One region of the Candidatus Merdisoma sp. JLR.KK006 genome, then DNA from elsewhere that is predicted to be linked to it. Evidence: a T-box and tRNA genes for the amino acid it is inferred to sense, from the RefSeq annotation. Region 1 holds a T-box; the other holds one or more tRNA genes.
The links. A T-box is a leader RNA that pairs with one kind of tRNA and senses whether it is charged. The one in region 1 lies ahead of metG (methionine--tRNA ligase), so its partner is inferred to be a tRNA-Met.

Region 1 (5,111 bases):
CTCAGCCTGCTCCTTTAATTTAAGTATTTCTGCCGCTCCAAGGTAATATTTCAGATAATTCCCCGGGTCCTGAATGACAGCCTGATAAATCTGATACACCGTATCCCCATTGGTAACACCATATCCGGCAAAAAAATCCGCCGTATCCTCAAGAGACCATCCCTCATAGTGAATTCCCACATCCGCCCGGGCATGAAGCCCCAGAGAAACAGCCCCATTTGCCGACAATAGCTCTGCCATTTCCGCATCTGGAAGCGCATAGGCATAGGAAAGCCATTCCACATAGGTAGCCCACCCCTCCGTATAGCCCCCGAAATTAAAAAGATTCCGCACCGGATCAAGCCCACAGGAATTTTCATAAAGGGTCTGGTAGAGATGGCCGGGCCACCCCTCATGAGCCAGGGTCGTAAAGAGAGAAAGGCTGTCATAGTTATTGGCAGGATTGATATAGATCACATGCTCATTCATCCGATCCAAAGGAGGTGTCAGATAAAAAGCCGGACTTAAATATTTTTCCAGAGATGCGTCCACGTATTTCACCTGACAGGAAACAGAAGGAACAGAGGGAAAATCCGCCCCGATTTGCTGCTCCAGATTTTTTAAAATGATTGTCGGCTCCGAAAGCCCTGTCTGCCTGGAAACAGATTTTACAATTTCCGGATTCTGGCTGATAAGATAGGCAACTGTTTCCAGATCCGTATCCAATTGTTCCTCAATAAGCAGTAAAATTTCCTTCATATTTCGTCCGGTTCCTGTAACAGCCGCCGCCAATGCCTCATAATAGTCCGTTCCTTTCTCATAATAACAGAGACCACAGGAATTTCTTCCGGAACCTTTAAGCTCAGTCATTCCCTGGATCAAAAGCTCATAAGCCGGAACCACATGTCCGAAAAACAATGCACGGTTGGAATCAAGATACTCCTGAGCTTTTTCCTTAGATAAAAAATCCGCAGAATCAATCCGTTCTTCAAAGGTAGAAAGAAGAAAATGACTGCCAAGATTGGATAGAAAAGCCTGGCACTGGGCAATCACAGCGTCCGCCGTCTCGTCCGACATAAACAGTCCTGCTTCCGCCTTTTCCCGTTCGTAATCCATAAGGCTTTCATAATACACATCCATCTGGGAAAGAAGTGCAAGATAATTTTGAATATCCTGCTCCGACCGGAAAGCATATTCAGCCAGGAGAATGGGAAGCTGTGCCTGGGTGCCAAGGGTAGGGCTGAAAATTTCTTCATAGTATGGAAAGTCAAAAAGAGCCGTCTGTTTTTCAAGCTGATAGGATAAAATATCATAGGTGAGACGGTTGGAATCGGAAAGCTCCTCCCGGGAAAAGGCAGAAAGCGCCTGCCTGGTATTCTCCAGACTGGCTGCAGTGGCATCGGAGGTATCCTTGGAATAGAGATGAAAAGAAGACGGCGTATCTGCAATCCCAAAGCGTTCCGGTTCCGATAAGGTATAGTGAAGGGTCAAAGAATCAGAGGAAAGCTCATCAAGAAACAGTGTATGCGTGAAGCGTTCAAAAGCCTCATCCGCAGTTTCTGCACAAGCCTTTTGAAGCCGGGAAATCAGGAAAGCGCCGCAGCACAGAAAAAGAAGCAGGAACATGCCTGCGATCAAAAGTTTTTTGCGTTTCATATTCTCACCAGAAGCATTGTTGGTGTATTCTATGAGAGAAGCCGGTAACAAATTCCAACCTTGACAAACAATTTTCCATATGTTAGGATTTCCCTATGCAATAGGAAAACACAGTGAAGAAAAGAGTAGGCTTGATGGATTTTCTACAGAGAATTCCCGGTTGCTGAGAGGGAAGGAAGGAAGCTGGCTGAAGATGGTTTCTGAGTGGCACGGATGAACGTTAGAATGCGATAAGCCGTGACAGGGCTCCGCCTGTTATAGCGGAAGAGTATGAAGGTACTCGCAGAGGTCTGTTTTCGTGAGAGACAGACGAACGGAAGTGGTAACACGGGAATATACCCGTCTTCTTTAATCAGAAAGAAGACGGGTTTTTTAATGGAAAGAGAGGGAATCAAAAATGGAAAAGCAAAAATATTACATCACCACCGCCATTGCCTACACCTCCGGCAAGCCCCATATCGGCAATACCTACGAGATTGTATTGGCGGATGCCATTGCCCGGTTTAAGAGAATGCAGGGCTATGACGTATTCTTCCAGACCGGAACGGACGAACATGGGCAGAAGATTGAGGAAAAGGCAGGAGAGGCCGGCATAACCCCTAAGGAATTTGTAGATAACGTGGCAGGAGAGATTCGCCGCATCTGGGATCTGATGAACACATCCTATGACAAGTTTATCCGCACTACCGATGAGGATCATGAAAAGCAGGTTCAGAAGATTTTCAAAAAGCTTTACGATCAGGGCGACATCTACAAGGGCTACTACGAGGGCATGTACTGCACCCCCTGCGAATCTTTTTTCACCGAATCCCAGTTGGTGGACGGCAAATGTCCCGACTGCGGAAGAGAGGTAAAGCCGGCCAAGGAGGAAGCCTATTTCTTCAAAATGAGCAAGTATGCGGACAGGCTGATTGAACACATCAACACCCACCCGGAATTTATACAGCCCGTTTCCCGGAAAAACGAGATGATGAATAATTTCCTGCTTCCGGGTCTTCAGGATCTCTGCGTGTCCAGAACTTCCTTTAGCTGGGGCATTCCCGTAAGCTTTGATCCGAAGCATGTAACCTATGTATGGCTGGATGCATTGACCAACTATATTACCGGAATCGGTTATAACTGTGACGGAGAATCCACAGAGCAGTTTAAAAAGGACTGGCCGGCGGATCTGCACCTGATTGGAAAAGATATCATACGCTTCCATACCATTTACTGGCCTATTTTCCTTATGGCTCTTGATTTGCCGCTGCCTAAGCAGGTATTCGGCCATCCCTGGCTCCTGCAGGGCGATGGAAAGATGAGCAAGTCCAAGGGAAATGTGCTCTATGCGGATGAGCTGGTAGAGATGTTCGGTGTAGACGCCGTGCGGTACTTTGTGCTTCACGAGATGCCCTTTGACAACGATGGCGTCATCACCTGGGAGCTGATGGTAGAGCGCATGAATTCCGAGCTGGCCAACACGCTGGGCAATCTGGTAAACCGCACCATCTCCATGTCCAACAAATACTTTGGCGGCGTGGTGAGCAATCCCGGCTTTATGGAGCCCCTGGATCGGGATCTGCGTGAGACGGCTGTGAGCACGGCACAGAAAGTGGCGGATAAGATGGAGGAACTACGAGTGGCAGATGCCATGACGGAGATCTTTGCCCTCTTTAAGCGCTGCAATAAATACATTGACGAGACGATGCCCTGGGCACTGGCCAAGGATGAGAGCAAGAAAGACCGTCTGGCTACGGTGCTTTACAATCTGGTAGAGGGAATCAGCATTGGCGCTTCCCTTTTGGAGCCCTTTATGCCGGAGACCTCTGCAAAGATTCTGGCCCAGTTGGGTGCAAAGAAGCGCTCCATTGAAGTTATGAATATGTTCGGCCTCTATCAGTCCGGTCAGAAGGTGGTGGAGAAGCCGGAGATACTCTTTGCACGTCTGGATGTAAATGAGGTACTGGCAAAGGTGGAAGAGAAGCGGGCACAGGAGGCTGAGCCGGAGGTTCCGGCAGAGCCAGTGATCGACCTGGAGCCAAAGGCGGAAATCACCTTTGAGGATTTTGAGAAGCTTCAGTTCCAGGTAGGAGAGATTATTGCCTGTGAAGCGGTTAAGAAGTCCAAGAAGCTGCTCTGCTCTCAGGTGCGGATCGGCAGCCAGGTGAAGCAGATTGTATCCGGCATCAAGGCCCATTACACACCGGAAGAGATGGTGGGCAAGAAGGTAATGGTGCTTGTAAACCTGAAGCCTGCAACCCTGGCAGGAGTAAAATCTGAGGGGATGCTCCTCTGTGCAGAGGATGCGGACGGGAATCTGGCTCTGGTAGTGCCGGAGAAGAAGATGCCGGCCGGGGCTGAGATCTGCTAAAGCATGTCTGAAAAGTGCTTTTTGACAGATGTGCGTCCTCTTTTATGAGATATTTTTATCAAATAAGGGACGTATAGCACAAATATTATGCGAAGCGGCCATACAGATGTCAGCAATGAAATTTTAGAATATTATAGAGCGGAAAGTTATAAAGTTAAAAAATAAAAACAGGACCGGTGGAATTTCAATATCCAAGGTCCTGTTTTTTAACATCCAATATCCTCTATAAACACATTTTCCTAACAGGAGATGCATCCTGTCCTGAGTACTCTCGGCCTATCAATCAGCAAAAATCACCTTTTTCCCCAATTCTTCAATAGCAGCAACCGTATCCGCATCTGCTATTTTATTCGTCACATAATAATCAGCCCTTTGAAGATCCGCAATATTGGAAAAGCTCTCAAATCCAAATTTGGAAAAATCCGCAGCCACAATAGTTTCATGGGAACGCTCCAGCATCATACGGCAGATAGGCGATTCCTCCGCATGATAAGTAGTAATCCCGGCCTGGCTGTGTATGCCGTCAATGGAGAGAATTGCTTTGTCGGCCTTATACCGTCCCAACTGCTCCAGTGCCGTATTTCCATAGGAAAAAGAATACTGAGCATTCACCTCGCCTCCCAGAAGAAGGACCCGGAAGGTCGGACAGCTTGCAAGCTCCACGGCTACGGCCATAGAATTCGTTACAATATTCAGACTATTGCGCTTCTTTAACTCTGTGGCAATCAGAAGGGTAGTGGTTCCGGAGTTAATAAGCAGAGTGTCCCCGTCCTCAATAAGCTGGGCGGCAGTCTTTGCAATGGCAGTCTTAGCTTCCAGATTATAACTCTTGCGCTGCTGGGCATCCATAGTATAGAAATTCCGCACGGTCTGGACAGCGCCGCCGGTAACTCTTTTCAAGTAGCCGTCCTTCTCCAAAGCGGCCAGATCGCTTCGGATTGTCACAGGCGTAGTGTGAAACAATTCGCTTAGCTGCGTCACCTTCACCTGACCCTCCTGGGCAAGCAGCTCCAGAATCCGCTGTCTTCGAAAATCTATTTTCAATTCGTGATCCATAAGAAAATCCCTCGCTGTTTTTGAGTATTCGGTGGTCTTTTGCTTATCAGTATAACATAATCCGGCAAAA
Region 2 (5,111 bases), on a different contig from region 1:
TAACATCTGATAGCCCAACAGAGAAAAACGAATCAGCAGTGGAAGAAAAACAACCCGTTGGGGGAGAAGCAAAAGCAGAGGATGCTTCAACAATAGAAAATAGTTCAGAGGATATTGCCCCATAAGTTTATGGGGCATATGTTTTTTCTTTACATGCGGCCATACCCATAGCTAGCAGTAACCACATGAAAGGTGTCACAATAGGCACATCCAGATTGATGCTTGACTGGAATACATAGCAGATTACAGCAAGCAGAATTGCCGGAATGTAAGGATTTTTTTTACGATTTTTCATTAGATGCCAAAAAGAGGTTCCAAGAAAGGTTAAATAAGTAATCAAACCTGTCAGGCCAATAGTCACCAAATATTGCAGGAAGGAATTGTGTGCATTATCTAAATTAGTATTTCCAAAAACATTGTATACATCAAATACAATTGTTTTATTTACCAGACACCCATAGGTATCCGGACCATAGCCAAACAGCTTATGAAGGAGGGGAAGTCTCTTATACATCCATAGGGATTTGCTCCAGATATATCCTCTGCTAGTTCCCCATCTATCATTAAAGAGCAGATACTGTCCAAAGGAACCATATCGTTCTGCATTCCCTCTTATGTTCGCATCGAAGAAGACAACACAGACAGCAAGTATGAACAAGAGGATTAAAACTCCCCATATATGTACCAGAGTAATATTCTTTCCAACAGAAAAGGAGGTATTCTTTCCCAGCTTTCTATCATAGATCCAGAATATGATTACAAGGATCCATAGGAGGGGAGCCAGCCGAAGGGTTTGGCAAAAGCCTGCTATTATGGTAAATAAACTGTCTGTTCCAATTATTATACTGGGATACAGCTTATTAATTATAGCAATAAACTGGATTATAGTAAAAAAAGTTGCAGTAATAATCAAATATTTTTTAATCCCTTCCCTGTTTGTGAACAGAATAAATGGAAGAAACACAAAGACAGCTGCAATACTTAAATAAGCATTGTCACTGCGCCCCATTAAGATTGCAGTGAAAGATATTACTAGGCACAAGTAATACCAGAGCTGTTTTAACGGCTTTTTTTCTAGAGCAAACATAGCGGATGAAAGCCCTATGACAATGCCGACATAGGCTGTGTAAGTATTGATATTGCCTATAGTGGAGGTGTAGCTAGCCATTGCTATGACTGCATCTGACGTTTTTCTGAAATGCATAATATCCATACGAAAATAATCTGTAATGCCAAATAGACACAGGAGCATGCTAACTGCTAAAAATAGCTCCAAAAAATTTCCGTTAAATTTCCAGAAATGGCTGATAATAATATAAGAAGCAACATATAAAGTAAGAAGCAGAAAGCCGGAGAAACGTCCCTGATCTCCCCAGAAAGCCTCATGAAGATAATCTGATTGCAGAGTAGAAATGCCTGTTGCCAGCCAGAACGCAAGAACAGCAGCATCTGTAGCGCAAAAGGTCTTTTTCCAATTTCTGGGATGCAGCCGCAACAAAAAGTCATTGGTATTCTGCCCCTCAAACTTTTTCAAGTCTATGTACACCATGCCCAGAACCAGAAAAGGAATGGCGGCCAGCAGAAGGAGAATACAGAAACGATAGCACTGATATTTTGTCTCTAAAATATCATAATAGGAATTATGGAATATCAAAGGAAACACAGTTACCAGGATAAGGATAGCAATGCTGACAGCATCATTCATAATAGAAGAACATTTTTTTGAAAACTCACGACAGCTTTCCCTTCCTGTATCATTTTTGCTTTCGGTCATTGTAGTCATTGGGAAACATCCTTATTTCAAGTTATAGTTGCCTTTCTAAGGCACTGTGATTAGTATAACATTGTGCTCCGAAATCTGCAAGCTATTGGAAATAAAAACAAGCTTTGTAAGGTGGATGATTCTTTGAAAAGTGTAAACATACTGCTCAAAAAAGAAAAGCCTCAAAAATACTGTAAATACAGTACTTTCAAGGCTTTTGGCTAGTAGCGAGGAAGGGACTTGAACCCCCGACACTGCGGGTATGAACCGCATGCTCTAGCCAGCTGAGCTACCTCGCCGTAATGGGACCTATAGGGCTCGAACCTATGACCCTCTGCTTGTAAGGCAGATGCTCTCCCAGCTGAGCTAAGATCCCATTTGTACAAGCCGCTATCGCTGACCTGCTTTGCTATTATACTATTGTTTGGTAAAGAAAGTCAAGTCTTTTTTGAACTTTTTAATTACTTTTTTGCGAAAGTCTTACATATTTTTACATTTATTTTTAAAATACAGTAATAGTGAAAAAAATCAATGTTTTATTTGCGACAAATACCTTGATATAGTATAATGAATCCCTATAATACATGCCCTTTCAGGGCGGGTGGACTTCGTACGTAAGATATGAGAGGAAAGAGATAAGAGATGACAATTTTTACGGTGTTTTTTCAGATGCTGGCGCTTTTGCTTATGATTGGTGCGGGATATTTTATTACTAAACAGGGGATGCTGGACGAGCATACCAATAAGCAGATGTCCAAGCTGCTGGTGGATGTTTTTAATCCTCTGTTGATTGCAGCCAGTGCTGCTAACTCAGTGGGGCTTATCTCGCAGGCTGCAATGCGGACAGTTGGTTTGATTGCAGCAGGCATGTTTGCGATTTTTATTTTTGCTGGAATGTTGCTGGTTCCTGTCTTTGAACGGGATCGAGAGCAGCAGAAAATCTTTCAACTGATGTTTGTTTTTTCCAATCTGGGTTTTATTGGGATCCCGGTTGTTTCCAGTATTGTTGGAGCGGAATATGTGGTCTATGTTACGGAATTCATACTTATTTATACAATTTTGCTTTATACCTATGGGGTGGCGTTGCTGAGCAGAAGGTTTTCTTTGTCCTCTTTAAAAGAAATGATTAATCCGGGAACAGTACTTGGCGTGGCAGCTATGGTGATTATCATTTGGGAAATACAGATTCCGGACTTTCTTAAAACGGCAGCAACTTATCTGGGAAATGTTACATCGCCTATGGCTTTGGCTGCGATTGGCTTTAATCTGGCTCATTCAGATCTGAAGAAAACCTTTGGCCAGGTGCGTTTGTATCTGTTTGCCATTGTAAAGCTTTTAATTCTTCCTCTTTTGCTGCTTCCTCTTCTGCGGTTAATAACAAATGATCTGCCTTTGATTTCAGTTTGCATGGTGATGTTCGGGATGCCGGTGGGCAATATTCCTGTGATGCTGGGAATGGACAAGGGTATTGACGTGTCTACAGGCAGTGCTGCAATTATTCTCACAACGGTTCTCTGCGTTTTCACAATTCCTATACTGATGTTTGCAGTTACATATTAACCCTCATGCCCCATTGATGCGCCGCTATAAATGAAGATCAGAAGCGGCGCATCAATGGGGCATTCCTGCTGAGTTTAAATTATTCAGGGTAAATCAGCCTGTCTTCTTTGATTCCATATAATACCTCATCCAGATACCGCTTGGCCAGCCAGTTCGCCATAGGCAGGTTCATATCCAGATAGTTTCCGCAGTCCTTGGCGCAGGCGCCGGGCACTTCTCCGGCAAAGTCACGGATAAACTCCCACATTTCTACCATCAAAGGAACAATGTCTTTGGACTCGTAATCTCCGGTAAGAAGCAGATAGAAGCCGGTGCGGCAGCCCATGGGTCCAAAGTAAATGGTTTTGGAACCGAAGTCCTTGTGATTTCGCAGGAATGTGGCCCCCAGATGCTCAATGGTGTGGATCTCGGCCGTATTCATTACCGGTTCCTCGTTGGGATTGGTCAGCCGCAGGTCAAAAGTGGTAATTACGGCATTTCCCGCAGGGTCTTTTCTTGATACATAAACGCCTGGTTTAAGCTTGTTGTGGTCAATGGTAAAGCTTGTGATTTTTTCCATAATTTTCATCCTTTCCTAAGTAGCAATATTCGGAAGCTTTCAAAAATTCTACTTAAAGGCTTCTTTCTCATAACAAAAAGTTTACCACATTTGTAATAAAACAGAAAGTAAAAAATGAATCTATCCGGTGGTTGACGATAACCATCAAATAGTGCTATGATGGTTATGCAGGTTTTTTCAAACCAAATTTATGCAAAAAAGGATGTGAAGAGTCCGTGGACGGGCGAAGTCGAAGGTGCAGCTTAAGACGGAACAGAATATGGATAGACATGGACTCTTCTCGTCCTGTGATCTGATAGATGGCGGTGCTGTAGGCTTGTCAAGGGGCCATTATTTTCAGCAGCGGGAATAGGGAGGATAAATCTGACATTCACAGGTCCGGCTGTGTATTGCCTGACAGGACTGTGAATGATTTTGCCATGTCCATCCGTAAGAATGGAGGAGATTGACATGGCAATAGGAAATTTTGACTGGGGACTGCTGACAGAGCTTTTGGAGAGCAGACAGTTCCGAAAGCTTCGGGAAACCATGGCTGAGATGAATGAGGTAGATATTGCGGAGTTCATTGAAGAGCTGGAGCTGGAAAAGAAAGTACTGGTGTACCGGATGCTGCCAAAAGAATTGGCAGCGGATGTGTTTTCTTTTCTGGAGGTGGAAGATCAGGAGCACATTATCAACAGTATTACTGACTATGAGCTGAGAAAGATTGTTGAAGATTTGTATGTGGATGACGCAGTGGATATGCTGGAGGAGCTGCCGGCTATTGTTGTAAAGCGTGTCCTTAAAAATGCGGCGCCGGATACCAGGGCGCTTATCAACCAGTTTCTGCAGTATCCGGAGAACAGTGCCGGAAGCATTATGACAGCCGAATATATTGGCCTTAAGCGGAATATGACCGTAGAGCAGGCATTTGCCTATATTCGGGAAAACGGCGTGGATAAGGAGACTATTTATACTTGCTTTGTGACGGACAGCAAGCGCCGGCTGCAGGGTGTTGTCACGGTAAAGGATTTGCTGATGAATCCTTACCATACCATTATTAAGGATATTATGGATGAGAATATCATCTATGCAGTGACCACAGAGGATCAGGAGGAGGTTGTGGAGACTTTCAATAAGTATGATCTTTTGTGTCTGCCGGTGGTGGATCATGAGTACCGTCTGGTGGGAATTGTCACCGTAGACGATGTGGTAGAGGTTATGGAGCAGGAGGCTACGGAGGACTTTGAG

Region 2: it encodes a tRNA-Met, which carries the amino acid that the T-box ahead of metG (methionine--tRNA ligase) is inferred to sense. The anticodon was not compared.

The regions. Positions count from the first base shown of each region.
Region 1 is NZ_JAYMNS010000018.1:42,771-47,881, reverse strand. Features, by position in the region: gene VSQ61_RS14135 (DUF885 domain-containing protein) at 1-1,635, opposite strand, end outside; T-box leader at 1,740-1,985, shown strand; partial or broken gene metG (methionine--tRNA ligase) at 2,030-3,985, shown strand; gene VSQ61_RS14125 (DeoR/GlpR family DNA-binding transcription regulator) at 4,265-5,041, opposite strand.
Region 2 is NZ_JAYMNS010000002.1:110,522-115,632, reverse strand. Features, by position in the region: gene VSQ61_RS02200 (hypothetical protein) at 1-125, shown strand, start outside; gene VSQ61_RS02195 (O-antigen ligase family protein) at 128-1,783, opposite strand; tRNA gene VSQ61_RS02190 (tRNA-Met) at 1,988-2,061, opposite strand; tRNA gene VSQ61_RS02185 (tRNA-Val) at 2,066-2,138, opposite strand; gene VSQ61_RS02180 (AEC family transporter) at 2,405-3,322, shown strand; gene VSQ61_RS02175 (S-ribosylhomocysteine lyase) at 3,402-3,881, opposite strand; gene mgtE (magnesium transporter) at 4,332-5,111, shown strand, end outside.